DNA from 2 places in the Aminiphilus sp. genome. Region 2 is predicted to be linked to the other one. Evidence: riboswitches for the same ligand, from Rfam matches in the RefSeq annotation. Region 2 holds a riboswitch; the other holds the start of a gene.

Region 1 (19,561 bases), on a different contig from region 2:
GCCAGAGTCCCCTGCTCCGAAAGGCCACATCGACCTCCCGCAATTCCGCCTCCGCGGTGGTGTCGGCCACGGTGTACCCCGCGACGGAGCCGTCGAGATCCCGCAGGCGGACGTGTCCCCGAAGGGCTCCGTCCAGAGGGCCTGCGAGATCGAGATCGAGGAAGGCGGCGGTTCCGGAAAGAAAGCTCAGGAAAGGAAATTCTCCGTGCCATGCGTCGAGGGAGAGGGACGACGCGGCGAGCGTCACGGCCATCTCCGGAGAGGACGGCTCCAGATCCAGGGAGAGCGTTCCCGAAAGCGGCGACTTCCTCACAAGAGCGGAACAGTCCGAGAGCGTAAAGCGTTTTCCCTGCCAGGCCCAGCGGGCGGAGCGGATTTCCAGGGGGATGTCCATGAGGGTTCCCGCCTCGAGACGGGCGGTCCCTTCCGCGACGGGTTCTCCGACGGTTCCGGAGAGGCGGAAGCTCCCGGACAGCGTTCCTCGAGCCGAGAGGAGCGCCTTGTTTGTCGCGTCGTCTCCCGCCAGGGGCGCGATCCATCTCGCCACCTCCTCCAGAGAGAGGTGGCGCAGAGTTCCCTCCAGAGAAACGGCTCCCTCGGGGTCGAGGGGCACTTCGCCTTGCAGGACGAGGGTGTCCGTTCCGAGAGTCACTTCGCCTCGTTCGAGGACGAGCGTCATTCCCCGGGAGGCGGATGTGGACGTTGTCTCGGAGAGTGTTTCGCGGAGGCGCGCCTCTCCTGTGGCGGCGAGGGAGAGCCCGTCGAGAGCGCCCTCCAGGGAGAGCGCGAAGGACGACGCGTTGTCGGTGATGCGAAGGCGTCCCCGTTCGAGCAGGAACGTTCCCGCCGGAGTTTCCGCGGTGCTTTCCAGGAAAGAGAGCGACAACGGGGGGACGTTTCCCACTTCCGGTTCGTAGGCGTCGAGGAGTGGTTCGAGGGCGCCCCAAGGGGCGGAGAGTTTCTGGAGTGTCGCCGTCCGAAGTGCGGGATCTCTCCGGAGCAGGCTGTCCGGATGAAAGGAGAGACGAATGCCGTCGGCGGTGATCGCTCCGTTCTTGCCCCGGAGGGTCACGCCGGAGAGCTGAAATCCCGAGAGAGGGTTACCCGAGACCTGTTCCACCGACAGCGCACCCAGGTTCTTTGCCTCAATGAGGCGTTGGAGTTCCCCGAGCAGAAGAGCCCCTCCCCAATCGAACCTGGAGAGGGAAAAGTAGCCCGCAAAGCCCAGGGCTACGGCGATGCCCATGAGAAGGAGCGACAGGCGCACCGGACCGGACCGAAACCTTCCTGTTCCGGAGGGACCTTCGGGGATGGGTGCGGATGAATTTTCCGGGGGGGCGGACGGGGTCGCCCCGGGGTGTATCTGCCCCCACCTCCGCTCGTCGTTTCTGTCCATCAATCGGAGCTCCTCCACTCGTCGAAATCCTCGAAAGATATTGTATCATCTTGAGCCATGGAGCACGTCCGCAAGATTACCCCGGAAGCACCTTCGCTTCCTTGGGATCTTGCCTGCGGTGCAGGTTGAAGGAAACGGCTCTTCGATCCCGAAGGCGATCTGCACGGACTGAAAGGCTCCGGCAAGTGAGGATTCGGACGGAAGATCCCTTTTCGGCCGGGTCGGTCCGGAGAGACCGGAGCGCTGACGGTCAGACGGTCATGGCGAGGAGGAACATGCATGCTTGTTCTTGAACCACATTGCGGTGTCAGTGGAGACATGCTTCTCGGGGCACTGCTCGACCTCGGAGCTTCCCGGGCACGTCTCGAGCCCCTGGAGCGGTTCGAAGGGCTCGGTGTCGCCGGAACGGAGATCCGCATCGCGAAGACGGTGAAGCAGGGGCTCTCCGCAACCTGCGTCGATGTGCTCCCGAAAGAGCACTACCACGCCCGGTCGGGAGAAGAACTCCGGGTGCTTCTGGATGCCGCGGCCACCTTCGCCGATGCGTCGGAGGAGGTCCGCCGCCGTGCCGGAGCGGCCCTGGAGCTTCTTCTCGCCGCGGAGGCCCAGGTGCACGGCAGCGATCCCGAATCGGTGCACCTTCACGAAGCGGGGAGCTTCGACACCATCGTGGATGTGCTGGGGTTCTTCCTCCTCCTGGAGAATCTGGGGTTTCCGCCACTCTGCTCCCTCCCCGTCCGGGTCGGAGGCGGGACGGTGCGCACCGCCCACGGGCTGCTCGCGGTTCCCGTTCCCGCCGTGGCGGCCCTGGCGGCCCGCTGCGGAATTCCCCTCGAAGGAGGGCCGGTGCGGAAGGAGATCGCCACACCCACGGGAGTGGCGCTTCTCGCCTCCTCGGGGGCCCGTTTTCTGCAGGATCTTCCCTCCGTGGTGCCTCTCCGGGTCGGCTACGGCGCGGGCAGGAAGGATTTCTCCGTTCCCAACGTGTTGCGCGCTCTCCTCTGCAGGGGCGACGCGGAGGGCGAAGAAAAGGGTGACGCTCTCGAAGAGGTCCTGCTCTTCGAGGTCTCCATCGACGACATGACCGGGGAGGAAATGGGGAGAGTGCTGGCGCTCCTTCAGGAAGTCGCTCTGGAAAGCCATCTCGTGCAGGCCCTCGGCAAGAAGGGACGTCCGCTCTTTCTTCTGCGCATTCTGGCGAAGCGGGAGCACTTCGACAGCGTCGCGGACCTTCTCTTCGGGGAAACCTCCACCATCGGTTTCCGCTACTGGCCCGTGGGGCGACGGAAAATGGAGTACACCGTGGAGCGGCGCCCGATGAAAGGGGAGGATCGCTTCGTGCGGGTCAAGATCTCCCGCCTCGGGGGTGTGACGAAGGAAAAGGTGGAATTCGACGACCGCTTCGATCCTCGGTAAGGACGCTCGCGTCCCCCCAACTCCTCTTCGGTCCGGGGCGCTCCGGAACCGGACCGAAGTGTTGCGTCACCACGATATGCTGCGGTATTCCCGGAAGGGCGCGCAGGGCATGTACCGCCTTTGCGGCGATGTCCCCGTCCTCTCCGGAGACGACCAACTCGAGGAGGAGCGTTTCGTGCCTGTCTTTCCCGCCGGAGAGGGAAAGGGCGAAATCCCGTACCTGCGGCAACCGCCACAGCACCTCCTCCGCGTCGTACAGGCGCAACAGATGTCCTCCTGCCCCCCTCCGGGGAAGGCGTCCCCGGACCTCAACGCGGCGGAGAACGGAGCCGCAGGAGCAGCATTCCGGGAGGAACCGCCCTTCATCGCCGGTGCGGTACCGGAGAAGTGGAAAGGAGCGGCGCGTCAGGGTGGTGAGCGTCACTTCCCCCCACTCTCCCTGGGGGAGCACGTTTCCATTCTCGTCCACGATCTCCGGCAGCAGATCGAGTTCCCGCACGTGGCATCCCTCTCGGGCGGCGCATTCCACGGCGCATCCCCATCCGGATTCGGTGAGCCCGTAGTGAACGAAGACGCGGCATCCCCACCGTGCCTCGATGCGCCGTCGCAAAGAGGGCGGCGCCATGTCCCCACTGAGAAGTGCTACCCGAGGGGCGTGGTGCGACAGTTCCGCCGCCGCCGCCACCTGGGCGGGGAGCCCCACCACGACTGAAGGGCGCACTTCGTCCAGCCGCGCCGCTGTTGCGGCGGGGGGTTCCCCGAGGGGAAACACGTGCACGGAACACCCCAGACGCCGCAGCCCCCGTTTGAGGAGCGCTCCGATGCCGTCGGGGCGAGTACCTCCCATGAGGACTGCCACGGCGCTTCCCGGCGGGGTGAAGGTGACCATGCCGTGGAGAAAGAACTCCTCCGTCGCCTCGAGATCCTCGTCGGTGAAACAGAGGCGCTTCGGCGGTGCGGTGGTGCCTGACGTGGCGAGAGTGACCACCCGGCGGATCTCGGACTGCGAGACCGTGAGAAAGCGTGATTCCGCCCCGGCGAGATCCGATGGAAAGGTGAAGGGCAATTCCCGGAGAGGGGCGTCCTCAAGGCCGCGAAGGCATTCCCGGTAGAAAGGGGCGTTCGCGGCGGCATGGCGGACGAGAACACGCAACGCCCTCTCCTGGGCTGCCGCCAGGGTTTTTCGGTCCACCGGTCGAAGGGTTTCGGCAGAGTAGCCGGCCCCCGGCGTTCCATCTTCCAGGCGGCGGGCGATCCAGGCGTCGAGGGGGGTGATGGGGATACTCACGGGCGACGGTGCAACGGTGTACCATCCCGGGCGGTGAGGTTCCACGCGCAGAAGGGGACGAGGCGTCCGTCCGGCGCGGCTGCATGGACGCAGCAGAAGCGGAGCCGCTCGAGGTCGAGATTCTCCGCGTCCTGGAAGGCCATGGCGCTGATGCTGAAGTTGCCCCTTTTTCCAAGGCGGAGAAACCGGTCGAGATCGTCCTCCGGTGACGAGGCGGAGGCGCAGTGGTTCGCAACACCTTCTCCGGAGACGGAGACTTCCCGGGAGACGTCCGCTCCCCAGCGTCGCCGGATGCTTTCCACGGCTCTGAGCGGGCCTTCCTCCCTGGGCCGTGTCCCGCAGCAGGGTTCATGTCCCACGGGGAAGATCCGGTCCGGGGCTTCCACAAGGTACACCGCGCGGAAGGAGCAGCGTTCGTGCTCGCATCGGGAGGGACGGAAGTGCGAGAGCTCGGTGAGTCCCCCGGTCTGTGCGACAAGATGCCGCAGGATCCGGGGCAGAGTCAGGCGCGTCTCGTCCCGGGGTGGGGCGGGATAGCGGCCGAAGAAGCTCAGGGGCTGAAAGTGCACGCCCCGTACCGTGGGAAAGAGAGAAAGACCGTATCGGACGATATCCCCTATCTCGTCGTCGTTCACTCCCCACTGAAGGGTCGGCACGAGAACCACCCCCAGTTCCGCCCCGGCGCAGGCGCGGAGAGCATCTGTCTTGACCGCTCCGAGGTGTCTTCCCCGAAGTGCGAGATGCGTCGTCTCCCGAAGGCCGTCGAACTGGAGGAACACCCATCCCAGCCCCGCCTCCCGAAGCCTTCGGGCGTATCCGGGCTCTTCGGCGAGGCGGAGGCCGTTCGTGTTGAGCTGAATTCCGGGAAAACCGAGACCGGATGCCAGGCGGAGGAGTTCGGGCAGATCGGATCGTTCCGTGGGTTCACCGCCGGAGAGTTGGAGAATCGCGCCCTCAGCCCTGTCCCGGATCTTTCGGAGCAGCGTCTCCAGGGTGGCGAAATCCGGTTCGTCCCCGCTCCCCGCATCGGCGAAACAGACCGGGCAGCCGAGTCGGCAGCGCTCCGTCACCTCCACCACGACGGTGCAGCTCCGCTGTTCATGGAATTCGCAAAGGCCACAGCTCCGGGGACAGTCGTCGGGCGGTGTGTTCTCCGGGCCGGAAAGGGGAAATCGGGAGGATGTCCAGGCGTGCAGGTCCGGCGCTCCCTCCCAGACGAGGCAGGAAAAATCTCCATGGTCGGGGCATCGCTTCCGGAGAAAAACGTTTTCCTTCTCTGTCTCCAGAGCGGCGGGAATTCGCCTGAGACAGACGGGGCAGAGGCTGTGCGTACGTCTCAGGAGTGCCATCAGGAGGGGCGTCCTTCCTGGAGGCCGAAGCCCTGTCCTACGAGTAGTTGCAGTGTCTTTTCGAGCGTTGCGGCGACCATGGAGGAACAGACGATCGGATCGGGAGCGGCTGTGTCGCCCAGAATATCGCCGCAGCCCACGCGCTCTCCTCCGGCGCCCCAGCGTTCCCGGAACCAGCGGTGCAGCTCCTCCGCCATGAAGAGAAGCCGGGGGTCCTTCTGCTCCCACGATGAACCCTTTCCGGCATAGAAGCCGAGGAGGCAGCAGGCGCCGCTCAGGGCGCCGCAGGTCCCCCAGGGGACGTATCCGCCCTTGCAGAGACCCCCCAGAGAGGCGACCAGGTCCGGATTCTCCCGCCCCGTATAGGCCAGTCCGGCAAGGATCATGATCTGAGAACAGCAGTATCCATCCCGTGCCCATTCCATCATTGCAGTGTGAAGATCGTCCATGCTCTCCCTCCTCGATGCCTGTGTGCAAATGTTTCCGGTCGGTCTGTCCGGAGACGGATTTTTCCGTTTAGCGTACTCGTTCCGGTGTGTCCGGCGAGAAGCACTCCCGTCGCTCCGCGTTGTCGACACCGGAAGCGTTCTCCCGTCGGCACACCCAGAGACCGTAGCCAAGGGAGCGGCAGGGTGGACGCGGCGGCTCCAGGATGCCTTCCCAGACGAGCCGGGCCGTGCATTCTCGGAGCAGTGCGGAGTGATCCTCGAAAAGCAGAAGCGCGAATCCGTGCTCCGAAAGGGCTGTTTCCAGCTCTTTCCGGGAACGGGCTCCCTGTGCGCAGGACTCCCCTCCTCCACCGCAGGGTTCACCGCGGCGGCGGAAGAGGTCTGTCACGCCGAGCCTGCCGCCGTGTCTCAGGACGCGGGCGATTTCCCCGAGGACGGGAAAGAGCGATTCCTGCAGGGAAAGAACACATTCGCAGACCACACCCTCGAATATTCCCTCCCCGAAGGGAATGCGGCGGAGATCCCCCTTCATCACCGGACCCTTCGCCGCAGCCCGGCAAAGAAGATCCGAAGATCTGTCCAGCCCCACGGCGCGGACGCCCTGCTCCTGGAGCAGTTCAAGTGTCGCTCCCCCGCCGCACCCCGCGTCGAGAACGGCCGTGCCGGAAGAAAATCCGCACAGGTCGAGCAACCGGAGGGACAGTGCCTTTCCGCCGGGATGCAGGGCCTCTCCCATGACGGTACGCCACAGGGGGTGTTCGTAGGGAAGCGGCACTACTTGTCCTCCAGGATTTTCTCCACTTCGAGCATCTTGCCCAGGGCAAGGGCTTCGGGAACGAGGACGAGTCCGCAGACGGTGCATGCGGGCAGTTCCACCTCGAAGCGACTGCCGAGATAACGGGCGGCCACCTTCCGGGGTTCGAGTTCGCCGCCGCAACCGCACCGCCAACCTGTCTCGTCCTTGAAACTGAGTCCCGTCTCGCCGCTCATGACAAAACCTCCACAGTCATGCGATGGCCCCATGCGTTGACGATCCGAAAGGAAGCCCCTTCGTTCCGGTATTCCACCCAGAAGGTGACGTTGCCGATGCGCGAGGTCGCCAATGTTCTTCCATCCGGTGAAACGAGAAGGCGGGCCGAAGTGGAGGCCTCCCAAAGAGTCCGCCGGAGATCGCTGTCGAGGATGTGGCGTTCTTCAAGGCGTCGCCGTATGTCGGGAGACACGATGAGATCCAGATCTTCCCAAGGGTCCGGCGGAAGATCGCAGGTTCCGAGAAGTCGTCGCCGCAACTGTTCCCGGTTGGCCTGTCGCGCGGAAAAACCCACTGCCTCGTAAGGTGCCGCGGGAGGAAAGAAGAGGTCCAGGAGGTGTGCCACCGGTTTGCCCGAGTCGGAGAGACTTTCCCGGCACATGGCGCAGTAGGCGAGAAAATCCTTGTCGCTTTCTCCGAGCCGCCGTCGTACCCCTTTTTCCGCCAGATCGGGATCCACAAGAGACTGGAGACCGCCGTAGCCGCAGCAGCGCGTGGTCTCGCCCGTCATGGACAGCTCCTCGAAGGGCTGTCCCAGTGCCCGGAGAATGTCCCGAACGGCAGTGCGCCAGGCCGGAAGGGAGCGGGTCGTACAGGGATCGTGGAGCGCGAGCGGGTCCGGCAGGGGGTGTCCTGGAGGCAGTCCCTTTTCGCGGAGTACTTCCCAGAGGGAAAGAAGAGATGTTTCCGGAAGCAGGCGACGAAAAACGTCGCTGCAGGAAGAACAAGCGAGGATCAGCGGGGGATTTCCGAGGGAAGCCAGGGTTTCCCGCAGAGTGTCGAGAACCTTCTGGAGCATGTCCCTTCGTCCTGCCCACCAGGCCGGAGCGCCGCAGCACCCCAGGAGCACTCCAAGGGTTCCGGAAAAACGTTCGTCCAAAAAGGAGACAAGTGCCTCGGTTTGTTCTGGCATGGTGCCCGCGAGCTGGCATCCCGGAAAGAAAAGGGCCTTCGTTGCCGTGCGGCCCGGACGAAAGCCCGCGGCCCGCGGGCCGTTCGCCTGCTCCATGTCCAGCAGGGCGAACTCGTGGGCCGAGGGAGGCATGAGGCCGCGCTCCACGAGTTCCTCCCGGGCGGCGCGGCAGAGGTCCGCCATGGAGAAGTCGTTGGGGCAGAGCGTTTCGCAGAGGCCGCAGAGCGCGCAGGAATTGATCATTCTGTTCGCCTGGTGGTATCCCTGGACGACGGCGAAGTTGTTGTAGATTTCTCTGGCGTACGCCCTGGGATAGCGCTTGTAGGTCTCCAGAAAAACGCACTCCCCTACGCAGTGACGGCACTCGCACTGAAGACAGCGCCGGGCTTCCTCCGCGGGGTCGCGCCTCGGGGAGATCGATTCCACATCGCGGAGCGGCGTGTGGAGTCGCGTCGCGTCGGAGAGTTCCTTCTCTCTGCCCGAGGAGAGGGAAGCCCCCTGGAAAAATCGGTCCAGGGAGTTCGCTGCGCGCTTTCCATCAGCCGCCTCCCAGGCGGGAGACGGCGATCCGTTCCGGAGAAAACCTCCGGCAAACAGTCCTCCGGTGGCCGTCTCATAGGTAGTGGAATCCACTGTCCCGACGGTGGCGAGATGCGCCATGGCAGGATCGTCCATGCCCAGGTAGGCCGCCTCGCCCTCCCGGAGGGCCGGGAGAGAGAGGGATTCCCCACCTGTGCGGGTCACGCCGAGCTTCTGCAGAAACGCCCATGTCTCGGCGAGGATGTTTTGCGGAAGGATTTCCTCGGGGAGGGCGAGAAGGCGCCCTCCCGGCAGTTTTCCCGTGAATTCCAGAAGAACCCGATACCCCTTCTTGGCCAGCTCACAGGCGCAGACCAACGAGGAAAGGCCGCCTCCGAGCACGGTGATGGTTTTATCCCTGGGAGGGAGGCACAGGGGTGGGGCGGCAGGGCTTGTCCTTTCGAGACAGGCCTGTTCCAGCCGGCCGAGCTCCACTGCTCCCCCCGTTTCGGTTCTAATACAGGCGTTTTGGCAGGGATGGTCGCAGATCCGCCCCAGAATGTCCGGTAAGGACATGGTCTTTGCCAGGATCTTTCGGGCTTCGCCGAAACGCTCCTGCGCCATGGCGGCACAGAAAGACCGTACGTCCACCTTGAGGGGGCAGGCGGCCTGACAGTAAGGGAGTTCTTCCTGAATACAGCGATGCTCCAGATCTCTGAGCAGATTCTGTTCCATGGATCGCCTCCAGAGGAAAAGACGTTTCCGACGGTTCGTTTCCCCTGTGAAGGGCGGCGAACCGTCAGAGAACGCGGAACAAAGGTGCGGGTCCGAAACGTCGTGGTTCCGCGACAAACCGGCTCCAGTCCTGAATTTTCGGGTTTCCGGAAGAGGTGTTCCCCCGCTCTTTCGTTCAGAGGCGGAACGGGGGAACGGAGGAGAATTTGCCTAGACGTGCTCTCCCTTCAGTCCTGCGAGAATCTTTTCCGGAAGTGCGGGAAGCCGATGGACCCTTACGCCGCAGGCGTTGTAAATGGCATTGCCGATAGCGGCGTGAGGGCTCGAGAGAGGAAGCTCTCCCACTCCTGCCGCGCCGAAGGGGCCGAACTCGCGCGGATAGTTCTCGAAGTAGACGATCTCGATGTTGTCCGGAATGTCCTTGATGTAGGGGAAGCCGGCGCCCGGGAGCGTGGAGTGTTTCTTGATGTCCTCGAAATCCTCGGAAAGAGCGAGGCCGATTCCCTGGGCTATGCCGCCGTAGATCTGCCCGTCCGTGACGAGCCGGTTGTTCACCTTGCCGATGTCCGCCATGAGGGTCATCTTGTCCACGGTGACCTTTCCGGTCTCGGTGTTCACCGATACCTCGGCGAGGAAGACTCCGTACATGTAGACCACGAAAGGTTTTCCCTGCCCCTTTTCGTTGCAGGCTACGCCGGGAACGGTAAATTTCCCTACGTATTTCACGGGTTTTCCCGCTTCGGTGGCTTCCGCGTAGGTCATGCAGGTGCCGTCAGCCTTACGGAGTCCCGCCACCATTTCCGTGCAGGCCACGCGGATTGCGCCCCCCGTGAGAACCTGCTGACGTGAGCCGCCGGAGGGACCTGAATTGGGCGTTTTCGACGTGTCGGGCCAGGTGAAACGCAGCCGGTCCGGGGTGATGCCCAAGGGACGCAGTGCCTCGTGAGCGGTGCCGATGGCGCCCATGTCCGCTCCCTGACCGTGATCCTCCCAGGCGGTGACGATAGTGACGGTGTCGTCGGGGTTGAGCACCGCCCAGGCCTCGGAGCTGTCCGGTCCGTCAAGGCCGCAGCCATAGCAGGCCATGGCGAGACCGACGCCTTTCTTGACCGTGCCGGTGGATTCCTTCTTTGCCTTTTCCTTCGCCGCCTCGTATCGAGGTTTCAGTGCCTCGAGCATTTCTGGATAACTGAAGACCTCCGGTTCCTGACCGCTGGGATTCGTCGCACCGGGGCGGTAGCAATTCTTGAACCGAATCTCCCAGGGGTCCATGCCGAGCTTTTCCGCCAGTTCATCCATAAGAAGTTCCGACGAGTAGAGGGATTGGGGGGAACCGTAGGCACGGAAGGCGGAGCCCCATGCGTGGTTCGTGCACACCGTGCGCCCTGTTCCTTTGATGTTGGGAATATCGTAGCCCGCACCCATGAACTGGGCGCCCCGAAGGGTGAGCAGGTCGCCGAACTCGGAATAGGGACCGTGGTCCACGATGTAGTCCGTCTCCATGGCGAGGAGTCGGCCCTCATTGTCGGCGGCGTACTTGATGTTCACGAAGAAGGGCGAGCGCTTCCCCGTGTAGGTCATGTGCTGGAAGTAGGTGTACCGAAGGAAGCAGGGTTTTCCCGTGGCGAGGGTGGCTGCGCCGACCAGGGCTTCCATGGTCGGGCTGAACTTGTAGCCGAAGGTGCCCCCCATGGGGTTTGACACGAGGGCGATCTTGTCGGGTTCCACGCCGAGCCCGGGGGCGATCATGTAGAGGTGCAGATGGGCGCCGATGGTCTTGGAGTGGATCTTGAGAATTCCGTCGTCCGTCATGTAGGCGAAGCCCACGTCGGGCTCGATGGTCATGTGGGGTTGTCTTCCCACGTAGAAATCGTCCTCCACGGTGACGGCGGCCTTTTCGAAGATAGGTCCCGTGGGGTCACCCTTCTCCAGGTTCTGAATGTAGTAGATGTTGGGCGTGCCTGGATGGATTTCCAGGGCGTCCTCCGCCATGGCTGCGGGAGCGCTCATATAGGCGGGAAGGACCTCCAGGTCCACCTTGACCTTCTCCGCCGCCGCGCAGGCGTTCTCGTAGGTGTCGGCGCAGACGATGGCGATGGCGTCGCCGAACTGGAAGATCTTCTCGTCGCAGAGAATGGGCCGGTCCCAGCCGTCTCCCTTATTGGTAGGGAACGTGATGAGTCCCGTGATGCGGTTCTTCCCCTTCACGTCCTTGTGGGTGACCACCTTACGGACGCCGGGCATCTTCTCCGCCTCGGACGTGTCGATGCCCCGGATGTTCGCGTGGCTCACCGTGGCCTGTACGAGCGCGAGCTGCAACGTTTCCTCAGGAAGCTTCAATCCGAGGTCTGCGCCGTAATCGAGCGTTCCCGTGACCTTGGCCACCGCAGTAGGACGGGGATAGGTGCCGCCCCAGATACGACCGTTCTCGGGGAGGCGGTATTCCAGCTCGCTTTCGTTCATTTCGCCGCGAAGCACCTTCGCCGCGGCCATCACGGCATCGACGATGGGGATGTACCCCGTGCAGCGGCAGGCGTTCCGGTTCACATGGAACCACTCCCGGACCTCTTCCCGGGTCGGCTTGGGATTTTGGTCGAGAAGTGCCTTTGCGGAGACGATGAAGCCGGGCGTGCAGAAGCCGCACTGGGCTGCACCGAATGCGACCCAGGCCTTCTGGAGCGGGTGCAGCTTTTCCGGAGAGCCGATGCCCTCGATGGTGGTCACGCAATCCCCCTCGGTGATTCTGTTGATCTTGAACACGCAGGAACGAACCAGTTTCCCGTTGAGAATGACATTGCAGGAGCCGCAATGTCCCGTTCCGCATCCCACTTTGGTCCCCGTGAGGCCGAGCTGTTCCCGCAACACCTTTGCCAGGGTGTCTTCCCCATTGGCAATGACGTTGCGCTCCACACCATTGACAAAGAAACGTTTCTGAAGCATCGTTCCTCAACCCCCCTTGTACTCTCTTTTGTACATCCTGTAATTTCCATCCCTGCCCGCTCGTACGCTCTCATTCTGCTTCATGGGGTGGACGGAGAAGAACCGCTGCGTTTCCATGCCCCCCATCTCTTTACCCCTGTTGCCCCGGTCGTTCTTCCTTCACCACCTCCAAAGAAAAAGGGACTGCCCGTGCGCAAAGACGGCAGTCCCCAAAGAGGAACATTCTTCTCCGCCTTCCTTGCCAAACACGGGAGGCGTGTCCGTTTCCAGACACACCCTGACGGCTGCATGCCATGAGATCGCTCTTGTAGGCACGGCAGCTCGGAAGGTCTATTTTTCGATTGTGATACCGAGCGAAAGGGCCCGCTTACGTCCCTTTCAGTCTGATCCTCCGAAAGAGAGAGGGAGGAGCCCCCACCCTTTCCGGGGATTCAGCGGTCGGCTTACTTGAGAAGAACCGCTGCTCCTGCGTCAGCGCAGCGTTCGTCCTCATCAATGGTGCCACCGCTAACGCCGATGGCGCCGACGATGACCCCGTCCTTGTTCTTCAGCGGAACGCCACCGGCGAAGAGGATGACGCCGTTGTTGGACACTTCGATGCCGTAAAGAGGACCATCGGGGAGGGATGCGGCGCCGAGCTGGCGGGTGGTCATGTTGAAGAAGCGAGCGGTCTTCGCCTTTTTGATGGAAATATCCACGCTGCCGATGAACGCACCGTCCTGGCGGGCGAAGGCTTTCAAGTTGGCCCCCGCATCCACTACGGCGATGTTCATGGGCACTCCCTGGGCGACTGCGTCGGCCAAGGCGGCCTCAAGGACCATCTGGGCCTGCTTCAGGGTGAGATCTCCGGGAAGCTGAAGCTTGGAAACATCCGCTGCCATCGTTGTTCTCCTCCTTTGTGAATGGAAAAACTCATGGAACTTCAAATATTTTCCTGTGAATGAAGAATTCTGTCAAGTGATTTTGAGAAGCGATGGCTTTCTTTTGAAGATGTATATTGTGCACCGCTCCGTGTGGCGGATGTGACGGTTCGAACCGGGACTTTCTTTTGAAGATGTATATTGTGCACCGAGTCAAAGGATGACAAGATGCTGATTCAAGACATTATTATATAATCTAATAAAAGTAATTTTTCGAGATTTTTATACTGAAAAAAGAACAAAACTGGACAAAAGAGGACAAAAGAATTTCCGTCTCGAAAAATTCTTTGAGCAACTCCTTGGATTGAGCGCCGTTCCTCGGATTTCGAAGAAGAATGTGTTGTTTGGGCGGAAAGAAGTTGTGTGCGTCAAGCCTGCGCAAAAAGGTTTTCATGGTGTTCGGCAGCCGTCTGCGGCGATGAGCCACACCTTTCGGCGATGAGCCACACCTTTCCAGGAGTGCCTTTTTGTGTTCGATCAACAGGTCTGTGTTGAGGAGCGGATATGGATTCCTGCGCGCTCCTCTGCGGAGGAAGAGGGGTTTATGGACGAACCCGTTCCGGGCACGCGCATGAAGACGTGGCGTACCCGGAGCGGGAGGAGATCATCCCAGAAAGGGGCGTCTCCAGTTTGTGGCGGGAACAGTGGTCTCCTTGATGTTCCGGGGTGAGAGCCACCGGGTGAGATTGTTCCAGAATCCCGCCTTGTCGTTCGTCCCGGAATGACGGGATCCTCCGAAGGGCTGACGCCCCACCACGGCTCCCGTGGGCTTGTCGTTGATGTAGAAATTGCCCGCGGCGTGCCGGAGGAGACATTCCGCCGTGGCGATGGCGGCGCGGTCCCCGGCGAAGACAGCCCCCGTGAGAGCGTATTCCGTGGTGGCGTCGCAGAGGCGGAGCGTCTCCTCGTAGGCGTCGTCGGGGTACACGTAGACGGTGATCACGGGGCCGAAGATCTCCTCGGTCATGAGCTTCCCTCGTGGATTGGACGTGCGGATCACCGTGGGTTCCACAAACCATCCCTTTCGGTCGTCGCAGCCGCCTCCCAGGAGAAGCGTGTATTCCTCGGGATGGTTCCGGGCATAGTCGAGATAGCCCTTGATCTTGCGGAAGGCCTCCTCGTCGATGACGGCTCCCATGGTATTGCCCAGGTCCTCCACGGGGCCCATGGAGATGAGGGGAACCTCTCTCCGAAGGTACTCCTCCACGTTGCTCCAGAGGCTCTCGGGAACATAGGCCCGGGAAGCGGCGGAACATTTCTGTCCCTGCAGTTCGAATCCGCCGCGCAGAAGATTCGCTCCCAGGGCGATGGGGTCCGCCGACGCGTGGGCGAAGATGAAATCCTTTCCTCCCGTCTCCCCCACCACGCGGGGAAAGGAGCGATAGTGTTCGACGGAGGAGCCGATGGTCTGCCACAGCGTGAGAAAGGTTGCATAGCTTCCGGTGAAATGGAGGCCGCTCAGGAGAGGGTGGCGCAGGACCGTGGCTCCATCGGCGCTGGAGAAGGGAACGTAGTTCACCACTCCCGGCGGCAGTCCCGCCTCAAGGAGGAGCTCCATAATGAGGTAGTTCGCGTAAAGAACGCTCTTCGCAGGTTTCCAGAGGACGACGTTGCCGCACATGGCGGGGGCTGTCGGCAAATTTCCCGCAATGGAGTAGAAGTTGAAGGGAGTGACGGCGACGATGAACCCTTCCAGGGGACGCCAGTCGAAGCGGTTGATCTCCCCCTGTCCTTGAAGGGGCTGCTCCTGATAGATCTCGTGGAGGTAGAAGACGTTGAAGCGCCAGAAATCCACGAGTTCCGCGAGATCGATCTCCGCCTCGAAGGGTGTTTTGGAGAGATTGGTCATGATGGCTGCGATGTGCTCGGTGCGCCGTACCGTGGCGAGCATGTCCGCGGCACGTTGAAAGACTGCCGCTCGTTGATACCATGGTGCGGTGGACCAGTCCTTCCATGCCTTGAGGGCGTTCTCCACGGCGGCCTCGAGTTCTCTCGACCCTGCAAGATGTGCATTCCCCAGGAGACGTGTCGCATCGTGGGGAACGCGAAGCGGGATCGTTTTCCCGGTGTACACTTTTTCCCCACCGATGAGACAGGGCAACTCCAGGGGTGTTTTCCTCACTCGTTCCAGTTCCGCGAGCAGGCGTTCCCGCTCGGGGGAACCAGGGCCATAGGTCACAAGAGCATCCGCGTCATTTTTGGGACGATCCATTTTCCACATGGAACCCTTCCTCCTTTATGCACAGATTCCACCAGGGGTGTGGATATGTGGATAAGAAATGTGGATATCTATGGAGAAAAAAGCCTTCGAGAGGCTGTCGTTACCGAATTGTCACGTCCAGCGATGCCTGTGGAAAAAGAAGTCGAAAGAAAAACGTGCCACCATATCGCCTCTTTGCAGGAGTGTATTTTCGGGAAAAGAGTCCCGGAAAGGCATCGATTTCATGGGCCTAAAGTCACGATCTGAGTAGGATCCCTGAGGATGATTTCCGCTCCTTCTCTCCCTGTTTGGACCTTTCCCACCAAGACTAATTTGCCCGATGCAAGTGCGTCCAGAGATGGAAGGTGCGGTCTGTCGCTTTCGTAGACTACTATTGCCGTGTGTCCTTTCTTTTCGAAGAGAAGATGGCGCGTTCCCTTTTTTTCCATCCTTGCCGCGCGGAACTCCAGCGTGATGAAACAGCCTGCGAGAGTGGGCAGCTCCGCCCAGACCTGCTCTCCCGTGAAATGTCGTCCCGCAGCGGCGTTCCAGAGGCCGCGCCGCTGTTCCCGAGCCTCTCGAAAGGCGTCACGAATACGATTCACATAACGGACATTGGGCGGCAGCGTGAACGGCATGGCCACTCCTCGCCGAACGAGTTCCTCGTTCACGAGCACCTCGCCGCCAGACCCTTCGGTCCACACATAGGCGAGGAGGCGATTGTAACGGTCCCGACGTTCCACGTCCTCTTCCAGCCGAACTTTTTTCCCCAGGACAAGATTTTTGTTCTCCAGCGCGGCGATCCTTCCGAGTTCCTCTTCTCCACGGGTGGGATGGTGCAGTTCCGGCGTGTCGATGAGGAGATAACGAACTTTCTCGCTTTTTCCGTCCTCGGTGGTGACGACAATGGTGTCTCCGTCGATGACCTGCGTAACACGACCGAGAGAGGCATCTCCCCTGTCGAAAAAATGAACGGTTGCGACGAGAAGTGCGAGGAGGAGGGCTGACAGCGGTTTCACCCGGAAGTAGTTTTTCAGAATGCGGGGAAAAGCGGAGCTGCGCCTCAAGATTGACCTTCCTCTCCCGGGGCAAGGCTTGCCTGGTTCTTTATCACCGCCTGCTCCTTCTCTGTCGGAGAAACGCGAGGATCCTTTCCGTGTTCCGGAGGAAAGGGAAGGAGTGTCGGGGAGGAAGCGGGAAGAAGGGAATGAACACGCCAGAAGACGGAAGGGCAGGACAAAGGATTTCCTCCTGCTTCGATATATGTGAGAATAGAGGTAAAGTCCCTTTCGGACCAGGCGGGGAGAAGAAGGTGTGTGATACCCGCCTCCTCCAGCACTTCCGGCGACCAGGGAACTCCAGGACCCTGAAGAATGCATCCTTCCATGGTTTTGAACGTGGACATGAGAGAGAGGATTTGTCTGTCCCGAAGTGCTTCGGCGCTGATCCATGCCCAGGAGCACGATCCGGCGAGGTGCGCTCCGGACCAGGAGGGAAAAACGTCGGGAGCGGAACGAAGGTCGTCGAAGATCGCCAGGCTCCACCCCCACTCTCGAAGAAGCGGAACCAGTTCCGCGTCATAACCGAGGAGCGCCACTTTTTCCCCTCGCGGAAGAGATCGGAGTGTTTCGATGGGGAAACCCTCTTCCGGCGGGGGAAGCAGCGCCGCCGCCGCCGCGGATGCGGCGGCGAACTCCTGTGGAAAGGGCGAGACGAGCAGTTCCGCCAATCCCCGGGCGCTCTGGCGAAGAAGGTTCTCCGTATGGGAGTGAACGCTGCGGAGCACTTCGTGACCGGGCAGTGGCACGGTGCCGATGCCGCATCGTCCATCCCGAAGGAGCACGCAGCTTCCGTGCCATCCGAGGACGAGCCGTTCCACGACGCCGTCGGGAATGCTGCGGATGTGATCGAGAATCTTCTCGTACAGTCGCATGAGGTCCTCCCTCTCGTGCATGGGATTTTCGGGCTGAATGTGCCCTCGCATCATTCCGTGGTTCCTATGGTATCGTATTTCTCGAAAAAGACACGAGTGAAACCTTGAAGACGTTCTGAGCAAATCCCTTCACGCCTTCCGTGCATGTCGCTCTCTTGAAGGACGATGGAGGAATTTGCCGTGGCGATGGTTTTGCCCGACACATTCTGAAACGGGGCGCAAGAGTGACACACGCGGCGGCACGTGCTCAGTGATCCTTGAAAGGCGGATTTTTGAGAAAAAGCAGAACATGATGTGCAATTGGCTGGCGAACAGAAAAGGAAACCCTGATCAAGGAGGAATCCCCCTCTCTCGATCATAGGTCGCATCGCGTTTTTCCGAGGTCGGCACGGGATTTTTCAGAGGCTCCAAAAATGTGACAGAATACGGAAGGGCATGCCTTGTTCCTGAGGGAGTTTGCATCCTGTGGGTGAAGAAGAAACGAAAGGAGTTCCGAGCATGATCGTGTTGGATGAGAAACAGGAAGCCTTATTGCGCCGCTATGTCTCTCTTCTTGTGGAGGCAAACTCCCGAGCCCGGTTGATCGGTCCTTCCGATCCGGAGGTCATCTGGTCGGAACATGTCCTGGACTGCCTTGCCACGAGAGACATTCTCCCCTCGCAGAAAGGCTCGGTCCTTGATCTTGGCTCGGGGGGCGGATTGCCGGGAATGATTTGGGCCGTATGTCGCCCGGAACTTCAGGTCGTGCTCTGTGACAGCATCCGAAAAAAGGCGGAGCTGTTGCGTTCCATGGCGGCATCCCTCGGCCTGGAGAATGTGCGGGTCGAAGCGATCCGCTCGGAAGAACTGGCTGCGCGGGAACGCGAAACGTTTCTGCTTGTCGGTGCGAGAGCGTTGAGCCATCTTGGAACGGTTGCCGAATTGTGCGCGCCTCTTGTGCGGAAAGGTGGTGTCATTCTCGCAATGAAGGGACCGGGCGTCGAGGCGGAGCTGGCGGAGATCCGAAACCCCTGGACCTTTCTCGGTCTGTCATCTCCAGAGATGACGTCCTATGAACTGAACGGTAAATCGCGGTATCTCGTTCTGCTGCACAAGAACGCGGCATGTCCTTCCGCCATTCCACGAAGACCCGGAATGGCGGAGAAGCATCCCTGGTGGAGGTGAATGATTCGTGCGAGTTTTCGCTGTAGCCAATCAAAAGGGAGGCGTCGGCAAGACTACCTGTTGTATCAATCTCGCCGCGGCATTGGGTACATTGGGCGTTGAAACGTTGGTTCTCGACATGGATCCTCAGGGCAACTGTACGAGTGGATTGGGCATTGAAAGAAAGAACCTCTCGAAGAGCATCTATCATGTTCTCGTCGAGGGCGCGAGTATGGAGGAAGTGCTCGTTCCCACCGCCTGGAAAGGAGTTCATCTTGTTCCTGCAACACTCGATCTGGCCGGAGCGGAGGTAGAACTGGCGGGAGCCATGAGCCGTGAAAATCGCCTGCGCCGTCAGCTCCATTGTTCTCATGCCTACGATCTTGTTCTCATCGATTGCCCGCCCTCTCTGGGGTTGCTCACGGTGAACGCCCTCGTGGCGGCGGAGAAAATCCTTGTTCCCATCCAATGCGAGTATTTCGCCCTTGAAGGAGTCGGCCAGCTTACCCGCACCGTTCGGCTCATTCAGGGATATTTGAACGAGGCACTCGCGCTCGGCGGTGTGGTGCTCACCATGTTCGACGGGAGAACGCGCCTCGCGAAGGAGGTCGCCGAGGAAGTACGGCGTCAGTTCGGCTCGGATGTTTTCGAAACCATCATTCCAAGAAACGTTCGCCTCTCTGAAGCTCCGAGTTTTGGACAGCCCATTTCCTATTACGACCCTGCAAGTGCGGGAGCCGACGCCTATGACGCACTGGCGAAGGAGGTGCAGGCGCGATGGTTCGCGGAAAAGCGCTAGGAAAGGGACTGGAAGCGCTTCTTCCCGAGCATGAGGGAGGAGAACAGCAGAAACACTCCAGGCGTATCCACCTTGCCGACCTCGTTCCGAATCCCGAGCAGCCGAGACGTGCGATGGATCCTGATGCATTGCAGTCTCTTGCTGAATCCATCCGGGAACACGGAATCGTACAACCTCTCCTCGTTCGGGAATCCCCCTCCGGGGGATATCAAATCGTGGCAGGTGAACGACGCTGGCGCGCGGCGCGCATGGTCGGCCTCGAAGATGTTCCCGTACATATCTTGAACCTGAACGATGGAGAAGCCCTTGAGGTTGCGCTGGTGGAAAACATTCAACGAGAGGACCTTTCCCCTCTTGACGTTGCCGACGCTCTTGCGACCCTTATCGACAAATGCGGCCTGACTCAGGAAGAAGCAGCCACACGGGTAGGCTGGAGCAGGAGCGCGGTGACGAACAAACTACGACTGCTTCATCTTCCCGAAGAAGTGCGACATCTCCTCCGGGATGGGGCGCTCTCGGAAGGTCACGCGA
Region 2 (10,427 bases):
GTGACGGCCCGGCGCAGGTCTTCCTCGAGGGGGAGAAAATCGTTCTCCTTCCGGCAGGGGACTGCCACGGGGACGCCCTGATTGTAGCGGACCTGCTGGGCGTAGAAGGTGAAGTAGGGTTCGAGCAGAAGAACTTCGTCACCCGGCTCGAGCAAGGTCTGAAAGGCGAGCCAACACGCCTGGGAACCACCGGTGGTGACGAGGATCTCCTCCGGATCCTGGACGAAGCCGTATTTAGCTGCCCAACGGCGGCTGACGGCCTCTCGGAGGCTGAGGTTTCCTCGGCTCTGGGTGTAATGCGTCTCACCGGCCAGCCCGGCCTGGCGGGCCGCTTCCACAATGCGCGGATCGGTGGGAACGTCCGGTTCGCCGAGGGTGAGGTTGACGAGTCCCGTCCGTTTTGCTGCGGCCTTGAACATTTTCATCATCGCCGAGGGTTCGAGTCGGGAGAACCTCACGGCAACGTGTTGTTTCAGGCTCACGGTGTCCCCGCCCCCTCCTCGGCGCCGTTTTTCGCTGCCTTTCGGGCGGCCCGCTCGGCCCGCATGGCGGTCTTCTTCGCGTGAGGGTCTCCGTGGGCGGGTACGATGCAGACGAACACGAAGTCCTCGTCCCCCGGGTTCTCGAAGACGTGTTCCACGTCGGGGGGGACACGTCCCCACCGTCCTGCCTCGAGGTCGATCGGTTCACCCTGGACCACCACGCGGCCGTGTCCCTTGAGGGAGAGCACGAAGTGATCCCAGGCATGTCTGTGCGGAGGAATTTTCTCCCCCGGAGGCAGGGTGAAATGGCGCATCACGTAGTCGTCCCAGAACTGTCCGGGGCCGAAGATGATTCGTTTCCGCACGTTCGGAGCCAGTGCGGAGGCATCCCAGAGGGGCAGATCCTCGACGAGTCCTCCCTGTCCGACCTTCGTCTCTTCCGACATGTCCTGTCGCCTCCTTTTCACGGAGTGGTGCGACCGGGAGATGCGGTCCCGTCGTTGCACGGTTCCGCATCTCCCGGAGAAGGATCCGAACGGATCGTTGATGGAACCCGGGGCGCCCGTCTCGGAGACGGAGCGCCGAGCAGGTTATTTCTTCATCGCCGCGAGGATTTTCTCGGCGGTGATGGGCAGGTCCTTCACCCGGGCGCCCACGGCGTTGCAGATCGCGTTCCCCACCGCCGCGTGCGGCGCGGAGAGGGGCATCTCGCCCGTCCCGGCAGCGCCGAAGGGGCCGAATTCCCGGGGGGTTTCCATGTGGATCAATTGAATGTCGTCGGGAATGTCCTTGATGTAGGGCAACCCGCAGGTGAGGAGGTTGTTGTGGGTCTTCACGTCCACGAAGTCCTCCTTGATGGCGAGGCCGATGCCCTGGGCGATGCCGCCCATCTGCTGGCCGTCCACGACGAGGAAGTTGTTGATCTTGCCCACGTCCCCGCAGAGGGTGAATTTCTCGACGGTGGTCTTGCCGGTCTTGACTTCCACGGCCACTTCGGCGAGGAAGATGCCGAACATGTGGTTGGCGAAGGGATATCCCTGCCCCGTCGCGCCGTCCATGTCGGTGCAGTGCTGCACTTCTCCCTCGTTGTTGCGGAGCGTTGCCTTCCAGTAGCCTTCGTAGAAGGTGGGAATGCCCTCCGCGATCATTTCGTCGTAGGTGCGGTAGGTTCCGTCATCCCGCCGCATGGCGTCGAGCAGTTTCCGGCAGGATTCGACGATGGCCATTCCCACCATGACCTGGCTGCGGCTCGCCGCGGCGGCGCCGCTGTTGGGAGCCTTGGCGGTGTCGCTCAGCACCAGCTTGATCTGCTCCGGTTTGATGCCGATGGGCTTGAGTGCCTCGTGGGCGGTGCCCACGCAGCCGATATCCGCGCCCTGTCCGTGGTCCTCCCAGGTGTTGTAGAGGATCACGCCGTCCCTGGTGAGCTCGATGTTGCTGTTCGCCTCGTCCGGGCCGTCATCGTTGGAGTTGTAGATGCCGAAGGCGATGCCCACGCCCCGTTTGACCTCGTCGGTGGAGAGAGCGGCGGCGCGCTTTTTGGCGATGTTGTAGTAGGGGCGGATACGGGTGACCATGGCCTGGAGCGGATAGACCTCGGACTTCTGTCCGCTCGGGAGCGTGTCTCCCGGACGGATCAGATTCTTCTCCCGGAAGTCCAGGGGATCCATGCCGCACTTCTCGGCGAGCATGTCGATAGCGGTTTCGCCGCCCCAGTAGGTCTGGGGTGCGCCGTAGGCGCGGAAGGCACCGCACCAGCGGTGGTTGGTGAAGAAGGTGTAGCCGCATCCCCGAAGGTTGTCCACGTGGTAGGGAGCCAGGAAGAACTGGCCGCCCTTGTTGGTGAGGTCCTGGCTGGACTCGGAGTAGGGGCCGTGGTCCACATACCAGGTGTGCTCGCCGCCGACGATCTTGCCGTTCTCGTCCGCGCCGATGCGGATCTTCATGAGGAAGGGGGAGCGCTTGGGCGTCCGCACGATGTGCTCCTTCATGTCGAGGCGCATGTAAACGGGGCGTCCCGTGGCGAGCACGCATGCGGCGAGGAGGGGTTCGTTCGTGGGGGCGACCTTGTAACCGAAGGAGGCACCCATGTTGTTCTGGATCACCCGGAGCTTGGATGGCGCGAGGCCGATGCCGCGGGAGATCATGAGCTGATGGCGGTAGACGCAGATGCTTTTGGTCTGCAGGGTGAGGCGCCCTTCTTCGTCGTAGTAGCCGAAGCCGCAGTCCGTTTCGATGGTCAGATGAGGCTGGCGGCTGCTGTAGAATTCGTCCTCCACCACATGCGCGGCCTTGTCGATGTCTGCTTTCGGATCGTCACCCTTGATGAGGGGGCGCTTGTTGAAGCAGTTCCGGATACCGTCGATTTCCTCGATCTCGTCGTAGACCTTGGGGGCGTCGGGTTTCATGGCGTCCTTCACGTGGAGAAGGGCGGGCAGTTCCTCCAGATCGACCTTGACGGCCGCGGCGGCCTCCCGGGCCTGTTTCTCCGTGGCGGCGCAGACGATGGCCACGCATTCGCCCCACTGGCGGATCTTGTCGCCCTCTTCGACGATGATTCGCCGCTCCCATCCGTCCGTGGTGGCCGTGGGAGACCCCACCTGACCGCGGATGCGGTTGGTTCCCTTGTTGGCGAGAAGATCTTTGGCGGTGACGATCTTTGCGACGCCGGGCATTTTTTCCGCGGCGGTGAGGTCGATCTTTTTCACTTTCGCGTGATGCGTCTCCGGGCAGACCGGTACGGCGAAGAGTGTCTCCTCGGGAAGCTTCAGGGCCGTGTCGTCGCCGAAGTCCCATGTTCCGGTGGCTTTGTAGACTCCGCTCGGCCGCGGGTAGGTACTTCCCCATACGGACTGGCCGGGTTTGAGCATCTTCGCCAGGTCTTCCATTTCCTTCTCGCCCCGGAGCACCGCCGCCGCCTCCATGACGGAATCCACGATCTGCTTGTAACCGGTGCAGCGGCAGGCTGTCCAATGTTTCTGGAACCAGTCCCGGACGTCCTCCCTCGTGGGGGAGGGATTTTCGTCCAAAAGTCCCTTGGCGGCCATGATGAATCCGGGTGTGCAGAAGCCGCACTGGATTGCGCCGCAGACGATGAAGGCCCACTGGAGTGCGTGGAGCTTCGTGGGGGTGCCGATGCCCTCGATGGTGAGGATTTCCGCGTCTTCCGGGATGCTCTTCCATGGAACGATGCAGGAGCGGACCACCTTGCCGTCTACAATGACGTTGCAGGCCCCGCACTGGCCGCAGCCGCACCCGATCTTTGTTCCCGTGAGACCTAGCTGGTTTCGGATGATCTTGGCGAGCTTCTCCTCCGGATCCGCGATGACGCGATTTGGGATTCCGTTGACCCGAACCGTCTTGACGTGATACTTCTGCATGGCTCTCCGTGCCTCCTCGCAAATGGTGTTGGCCTCTTCCTGGTTCCTGCCGCAGGGCATTATGCCAAGCTCAGTATGCGGAGTACGTGTTGGAGAGACAAGATTTTGTGCGAATTGTGCTCCATTTTGACCCGTTTTGGCCGGGAGGCATTGCGGGAAACCTTTCACCGCAGGGGTTGACAACGAAGGAGTTGTTGGGTAATGTAATGAATAAGGTGAAAGAGTATTCAGTATACAAAACCTCCGAGCCGGATCTTCCTAAGGGTGCGTAGTCGCCTAGGGAAACCGGACGACAGGGTACACCCGGAAACGGATGTGCCTCCCGCTTTCGGAAAGGAGGATGCGTCGGCGCTTTTCCTTCTCCGTGCCCTCGGGGAAGAAATGTCGTGTGCATCTTCCCGGCGGGACCCCGCAACGGAAAGAGGCACGCATTCATGACGACTCGATCTCTCCTTCGCTCGGAACTGCTGACGGGCAATCTTGACGACCTGCCCGCCCACATCCTTTCCTCCCTTGCACCGGAGGCCACGAAACGGATGGTCTTCGCCCCGGGACGCCATTGGGACGATTATGTGTTGCGCTATTTCACCCTGCCTCCCGGCTGTGCAACGCCCTCCCACCGGCACGAGTGGGAACATCTGGTGGTCGTTCTCCGCGGGCGAGGCAGGATGACGGTGGAGGACATGCAGATATCTCTGAACCAGGGAGCCTGGGGCTATGTCCCTTCCGGAGCGGAGCATGTCTTCGAGAATTCCGGCGAGGAAGAAGAATTTGCCTACCTCTGCATCGCCCCAGTCGAGGCGGATCCTCACGCCATCAAGACGCTGCGCAGAATCCCTTCCAAGGAACGGAGAGACCCCGGGGGCGGAGGGTTCTTCTGAGTGGTTGCGTTGTTCGTGTGTCGTTCCGGCAGAGTCACTGTTTCCGTTCCGTGCCGCCCGAGCCCTTTCTTTGTCGGTTATTTCCGGAAAGCCCTCTGTCGCCGGAAAGAAACCTTCTTCCGGAAGGGCTGATACCTCTTCTCTCCGTCACGTGAACGGATGAAGTGACCGGAGACGCAGGAGGACCTGTGCCTGCGCTCCGGGGAGGAGATATGCGTCCACCGCCTGTTCCCGCCCGATTTCCCCGTACAGGAGCGTACCGTTCACATCCAGAGCGACCGAGACCACGTCGTCCCTTTCCACGATGCTGCGCACGGAAGCGGAAAACCGGTTCAGTTCAGGCCCCGGCGGGGCTGTTCTTCCCACCTCCACGTCTCTTCGGGAGACCAGAAACCGGGAAAAGGGTCTTCCCTCGTCGGGCATCAGGAGCGTCCCTCCGGCCCACTCCGCCTCGATCACGCCTTTGAATGGGCGCCCGCGTTCCCGACAGGGGAGGATGTTCGGTGCGCCGAGGAAGGATTCGGCCGCTTCCGCCTCCGCCTCGTCTCTTTCCGGTGAGGCGGAGACGGGAATGAGGTGCCCCACGTGCATGACGAAGAGATGTTCCGTCAGGTCCTTCGCCTCGGCCAGGTCGTGCGTCACGAGAATGGTCGTGAGTCCCAGCTCTTTTCGCAACGCGCCGAATTCATCGCGGAGATGGTGTGCGGTTCGGTGGTCCAGCTTGCTGAACGGTTCGTCCAGGAGGAGAAGCGCCGGGGAGGAGGCAAGGGTTCGGGCCAGGGCTGCCCGTTGTCTTTCGCCGCCGCTGAGGGTGGCGGGTCTTCTGTCGGCGAGGTGGGAGATGCGAAGCCGTTCGAGGATGTCCGCCGCCTGCCGTCTCCGCTCCGCACGGGTGTTCCGAACGCGCTCCATGGCAAGAAGGAGGTTGGCTTCGACGGACATGTGGGGAAACAGGTAGGGATCCTGGGCCAGGAATCCCATGTTGCGCCGGTGGGGTTCGACGGAGCGGATGTCTCTGTCGTCGAGACGGATGGTTCCCGTGTGTCCGTCGAGTCCGGCGATGATCCGGAGAAGGCTGGTTTTACCAGCCCCCGAAGGTCCGACGACGGCGCATGCTCCCTTTGGGGGGACATGCATGCACACGTTCCGGACGAATCGGTTGCTCACGTCGGCGAGGGTCAGCCCGGCCATCGGGAGTCCTTTCCTGAAAGGGTGTCGTTCGACGACGTGCGGTGCAGCATGCGTGTGCACAACAGGAAGGCGAAGGCCGTGCCGAGAAGGACGAGCGAACATGACAGGGCGATGCCCAGTTCACCGCTGGAGATGTTGAGATAGACCGCGATGGGGAGGGTTTCCGTGCGAAAACGGGTGGCTCCGGCCACCATGAGGGTCGCTCCGAACTCTCCCAGGGTGCGTGCCCAGGCGAGCATTATTCCCGAGAGGAGCGATTTCGCCGCCAGAGGGATGTTGATGCGGAAAAAAACCTGGAGAGGCGAGAGCCCCAGCATGAGCGCCGCCTCCTCGTAGCCTTTGGGGACCGAGGCGAAGGCCGCCTGGGCGCTCCGAAGCACGATGGGTGTTGCCACGAAACTTTGGGCCACCACGGCTCCCCAGGGGGTGAGAATGAAATGGATGCCCCACCGTGCGAGATGCCCCCCCAGAAGGTCCCTGCCGAGAAGGAAGAGGAGTCCCACTCCGGCGATGAGAGGCGGCATGGCGAGAGGAATGTCGAGGAGCGTCTCGAGGAATTCCTTTCCGGGGAAAGTGTGCCTGGAAAGGAAATATGCCGCCCCGATGCCGATGGAGAGTGCTGCGAACATGGCGGCGCAGGATGTTGTCAGGGAGAAGCGCAGCGCGAAAAGAGTCTCCGGATGGACCAGGGAACGCGCCAACTCTTCCGGGGAAACCTGCCCGATCAGGGCGGCGAAGACGCCGCCCACGATCAGGCTGAAGAAGAGAAGCGGCAGGATCAGGACCCGGTCCAGAAGGTTCATGGAATGAAGGAGCCGCACGTCACGGCAGCGGCGAGAACCCGTGGGAGAGGAACACCGCAACCGCTTCGGGAGAACGGAGGAATTCCGCCAGCTCCAGTGCCTCCTCCGGATGGCGGGAGGTGTTCAAAGCGGCGATCGTGACGATCTCCGGCGTGTACCATGCGGGGTCGATGTCGAAGAAGACGAGCGCGTCCTTCGCCTGAACCGCATCGGACCTGGCAAGGATGGCGGCGTCCACGTCCCCTTTGGTCACGTAGAGGGACAGTTGTTTCACCGTTGCGGCCCGGACGACGGTGTTCGCGAGAATCGCATCTTTTTTGTCCGAGTGCGAGAGGATCTCCTCCGCGGTCCGCCCCAGAGCCATTGCCTTGGGGTCGCCGAGGCCGACCCGCACACCGGGTTTTGCCAGATCATCGACGGTGGTTATCTCCCCGGTTTTGCTCGGATGCACCGCAAGGACCGGAGGATGGAGGACGATGGAAAAGGAGTGCGTCACGAAGCCGTCCTTCGCGAGCTGTTCCACGAAGAACGCGGAACCGGAAAGGAAGAGGTCTCCCTCTTTCGTTGCCTTGAAACGCACCAGGGATTGGCCGGACCCCGCGTACTCCACGGCGACATTCACGCCGCCCTTTTCCCGGTAGGTGCGCAGGAGTTCCTCCACGGGCTGCCGGAGTCCTGCACCGCAATGCATGTACAGCTCCTTCGTCGTGGCTCCAAGGGGCATCGCACTCCCCAGGCACAGAAGAAGCATCAGAAATCCGGCGGAAAGCCGCACGCGGGTGAGACGCATGAAACGCATACAGAACCTCTCCCTTCAATGATGGATAGTGAATGTCCTTCGTGTGTTCCGTCCTGTCGAGGCAGTCCCAACGTCCCCCGGTTGATTCCGCTCACGAAGACTTGGGACAGAAGCGCTCCCACCCCATCAGGTGGGCCGCGCCGGCGATGGTTGTTCCATAGAAGAGCACCGGTTTGTCCAAGAGAAAGTCCCCGATGGTGTCGTTCACCAGGGGCGTTCCGGTGACAAGGAGAAGCTCCGCCCAGGCCACGGCGTCGCTCGCCGTTTCCGGCCCCTCCACGGGAACCCCGAACTTGGTGTTCCCCAGGTTGTCCGGGTCCAGATCGAGGAGGCGGAGAGGAAACAGTGGGGCCAGCGCCTCGACCATGCGGGGCTGAAAGCCAACCTGGGTGATCTTCACCGCGCCGAATCGTTCCCGGAGTTGTGGAGCCAGTTCGGACGCGCAGGCGCGGGGATCCTCGTCCCGACAGTGGACGGTGTTTCCGATGAGTCCGAGATGCTTGAGAACCGCGTTGAGTGCAGCGACGAAGACCGCACGGCGAAAGGTGTTTTCCGGTGGGGTGGCGAGGAGGCTCTCCAGTGTTCCCTCGTAATTGCCGTAGTGGTCCGTGAAGGCCTGTCCCCGGGCGTCCCGAAAGGTTGCCTGAAGAAGGCGCTCTTTTCCCTTCTGCAGCGGGAAATCCTTGTCCTCGGGAGTGCCGATGGCCTCTTCCGTGGAAAGGGGTGCGGCGCAGACGCGCACCGTCTCCCCCAGAAGCCCTTCCCTCCGACAGATCGCCGTCAGGCGCTGACGGAGAATTTCGTGCAGTGCGGACATGAAGTTCACCTCGGATTACGGAGAAAGTATGACGATAACCGCTTTTCTCGCGCCCTGTGAATCCCCTCTCTCCATCCTCATGGCAGGGAGCGGAAGAAAGAGGGGCAGAGGGGCGAATGGGTGAAATCGGTATTGCCCGGTTGTGGATGGCCGTACATATCATGCAACTGAATTGCATTACGTAGTGTAGGAGCAAAGTCGATTTCTGTCCAGAGGCGGATCCTGGGCTGAAAGCATCCTTCCGGCCTTTACGGAAAACCGAGGGGAATGCTTTTGAACGGGGTGCGGCGTTCCTTGTCTCGATGCGCGGGGGACGATACGGTGTGGAGTGCGGGGTGTTTCCTCCGACACGTTGCGAGGAAGCGATGAAGCAAGGAGGAATGGGCCACCCGTTCGTGCGGCGGGTGGCCCGTTCCTGTGCATGGAGCGGCGGAGCGGAGTGGGCCCCAGGTTTGGCTGCGGTGATGTTTACTCGCTCTGGAGAAAAGGATAGGTGAAATCCCTGGGCGGAAGAAGCAGTTCCTTGATGGTGCGCAGGGATGTCCAGCGAAGCAGGTTGTAGGATGACCCCACCTTGTCGTCGGTCCCCGAGGCGCGCGCGCCGCCGAAGGGCTGGTCTCCCACCATGGCGCCGGTGGTCTTGTCGTTGATGTAGAAATTGCCTGCCGCATGGCGCAGAAGATCCTCCGCGGCAAGGATGGCCTGCCGGTCCGTGGCGAAGATGCTTCCCGTCAATCCGTAGGGAGATGTGGCGTCGCAGAGGCAGAGCGTTTCCTCGTATTTTTCGTCGTCGTAGAGATAGACAGTCAGCACGGGGCCGAAGAGCTCCTCCTCCATGAGGCGGAATTTCGGGTCCGTCGTGAGGATCACCGTGGGTTCCACGAAGAATCCCCTGCTGTCGTCACAAGTACCCCCGTAGACGATTGTCGCGTCCTGGTGGTTTTTCGCGTAGGCGATGCTCGAACGAAGCGTCTCATAGGATGTTTTGTCGATAACCGCGCCCATGAAATTTCCGAAATCCTCGATATCGCCCACCTTGACCCGGGAGAGCTGGGAGTGCAGCTCCTCCTCGATGCTTCCCCAGAGGGATTTCGGGATGTAGGCCCGGGACGTGGCGGAACATTTCTGCCCCTGGTATTCGAAGGCGCCCCGGACGAGTGCGGTTGCCACGACCTGCGGGTCCGCCGACGCGTGCACCATGGCGAAATCCTTTCCTCCGGTTTCACCCACGAGGCGAGGGTAGTTTTTGTAGGTTTCGATGTTCGCCGCCACGGTTTTCCAGATCCGCCGGAAAGCCCCGGTGGAGCCGGTGAAGTGGACTCCCGCGAGATCGGGATGGGTCAGCAGCAGCTCCATATCCTTGGAGTCGCCGGGGAGGAAGTTGATGACTCCGTCCGGAAGCCCCGCCTCAAGGAAGACCCGCATGACGAAGTGGGAGGAAAAAACACCCGTGGAAGCGGGTTTCCAGAGGATCGTGTTGCCCATGAGAGCTGGCGATGCGGAGAGATTACCGCCGATGGCGGTGAAATTGAAGGGGCTGACGGCGAAGACGAATCCCTCGAGAGGGCGGTAGTCGAGCCTGTTCCAGGCGCCTTCTCCCTGATGGCCGGGCTGGACCGAATAGATCTGACGCATGTTGTGCACGCCGAAGCGAAGAAAATCCGAGAGTTCGCACGCGGCTTCGATTTCCGCCTGGTGGGCGGTCTTGCTCTGTCCGAGCATCGTCGCCGCGTTCAATGTCATGCGGTAGGGTCCGGAGATCAGCTCCGCGGCACGAAGAAATACGGAGGCCCTGTGGTGCCAGGGAGTCCTGGACCATGTTTCCCATGCCGCCCGGGAAGCCTCCACGGCCTGCCGGAGTTCCTCCGGGCCCGCCTTGTGATAGGTGGCGAGCACTGTGCCATGTTCGTGGGGAATTCGAATTTCCCCCAGTCTGCCGGTGCGGATTTCTTTTCCGCCGATCACGAGAGGAATTTCAAGATGCAGAGAGCGCAGCTCCTTCAGTGAACGACGCAGGGCTTCCCGCTCCGGGGAGCCCTGCGCGTAGGAAAGGACCGGTTCGTTTTTCGGCGGC

What was found. A riboswitch is a leader RNA that binds a small molecule or an ion and turns the genes downstream of it on or off. The one in region 2 is predicted to bind molybdenum cofactor.
Region 1: it holds a riboswitch for molybdenum cofactor, as region 2 does, so the genes downstream of both, Q1K49_RS04205 (molybdopterin-dependent aldehyde oxidoreductase) here and Q1K49_RS11970 (cupin domain-containing protein) in region 2, are expected to answer to the same signal.

Annotation. Positions count from the first base shown of each region.
Region 1 is NZ_JARKPW010000067.1:1,349-20,909, reverse strand. Features, by position in the region: gene Q1K49_RS04245 (translocation/assembly module TamB domain-containing protein) at 1-1,396, opposite strand, end outside; gene larC (nickel pincer cofactor biosynthesis protein LarC) at 1,676-2,812, shown strand; gene Q1K49_RS04235 (DVU_1553 family AMP-dependent CoA ligase) at 2,742-4,100, opposite strand; gene trsS (radical SAM (seleno)protein TrsS) at 4,097-5,449, opposite strand; gene Q1K49_RS04225 (DVU_1555 family C-GCAxxG-C-C protein) at 5,449-5,898, opposite strand; gene trsM (DVU_1556 family methyltransferase) at 5,966-6,673, opposite strand; gene Q1K49_RS04215 (DVU_1557 family redox protein) at 6,673-6,888, opposite strand; gene Q1K49_RS04210 (pyridine nucleotide-disulfide oxidoreductase/dicluster-binding protein) at 6,885-9,095, opposite strand; gene Q1K49_RS04205 (molybdopterin-dependent aldehyde oxidoreductase) at 9,306-12,035, opposite strand; molybdenum cofactor riboswitch at 12,254-12,374, opposite strand; gene Q1K49_RS04200 (heme-binding protein) at 12,479-12,916, opposite strand; gene pruA (L-glutamate gamma-semialdehyde dehydrogenase) at 13,560-15,176, opposite strand; gene Q1K49_RS04190 (thermonuclease family protein) at 15,398-16,222, opposite strand; gene Q1K49_RS04185 (DUF364 domain-containing protein) at 16,219-17,088, opposite strand; gene rsmG (16S rRNA (guanine(527)-N(7))-methyltransferase RsmG) at 17,587-18,252, shown strand; gene Q1K49_RS04175 (ParA family protein) at 18,260-19,030, shown strand; gene Q1K49_RS04170 (ParB/RepB/Spo0J family partition protein) at 19,009-19,561, shown strand, end outside.
Region 2 is NZ_JARKPW010000186.1:53,372-63,798, reverse strand. Features, by position in the region: gene Q1K49_RS11985 (pyridoxal phosphate-dependent aminotransferase) at 1-482, opposite strand, end outside; gene Q1K49_RS11980 (cupin domain-containing protein) at 479-928, opposite strand; gene Q1K49_RS11975 (molybdopterin-dependent aldehyde oxidoreductase) at 1,073-3,862, opposite strand; molybdenum cofactor riboswitch at 4,092-4,217, shown strand; gene Q1K49_RS11970 (cupin domain-containing protein) at 4,297-4,743, shown strand; gene Q1K49_RS11965 (ATP-binding cassette domain-containing protein) at 4,891-5,934, opposite strand; gene Q1K49_RS11960 (ABC transporter permease) at 5,922-6,737, opposite strand; gene modA (molybdate ABC transporter substrate-binding protein) at 6,757-7,536, opposite strand; gene Q1K49_RS11950 (DUF364 domain-containing protein) at 7,628-8,353, opposite strand; gene pruA (L-glutamate gamma-semialdehyde dehydrogenase) at 8,822-10,427, opposite strand, start outside.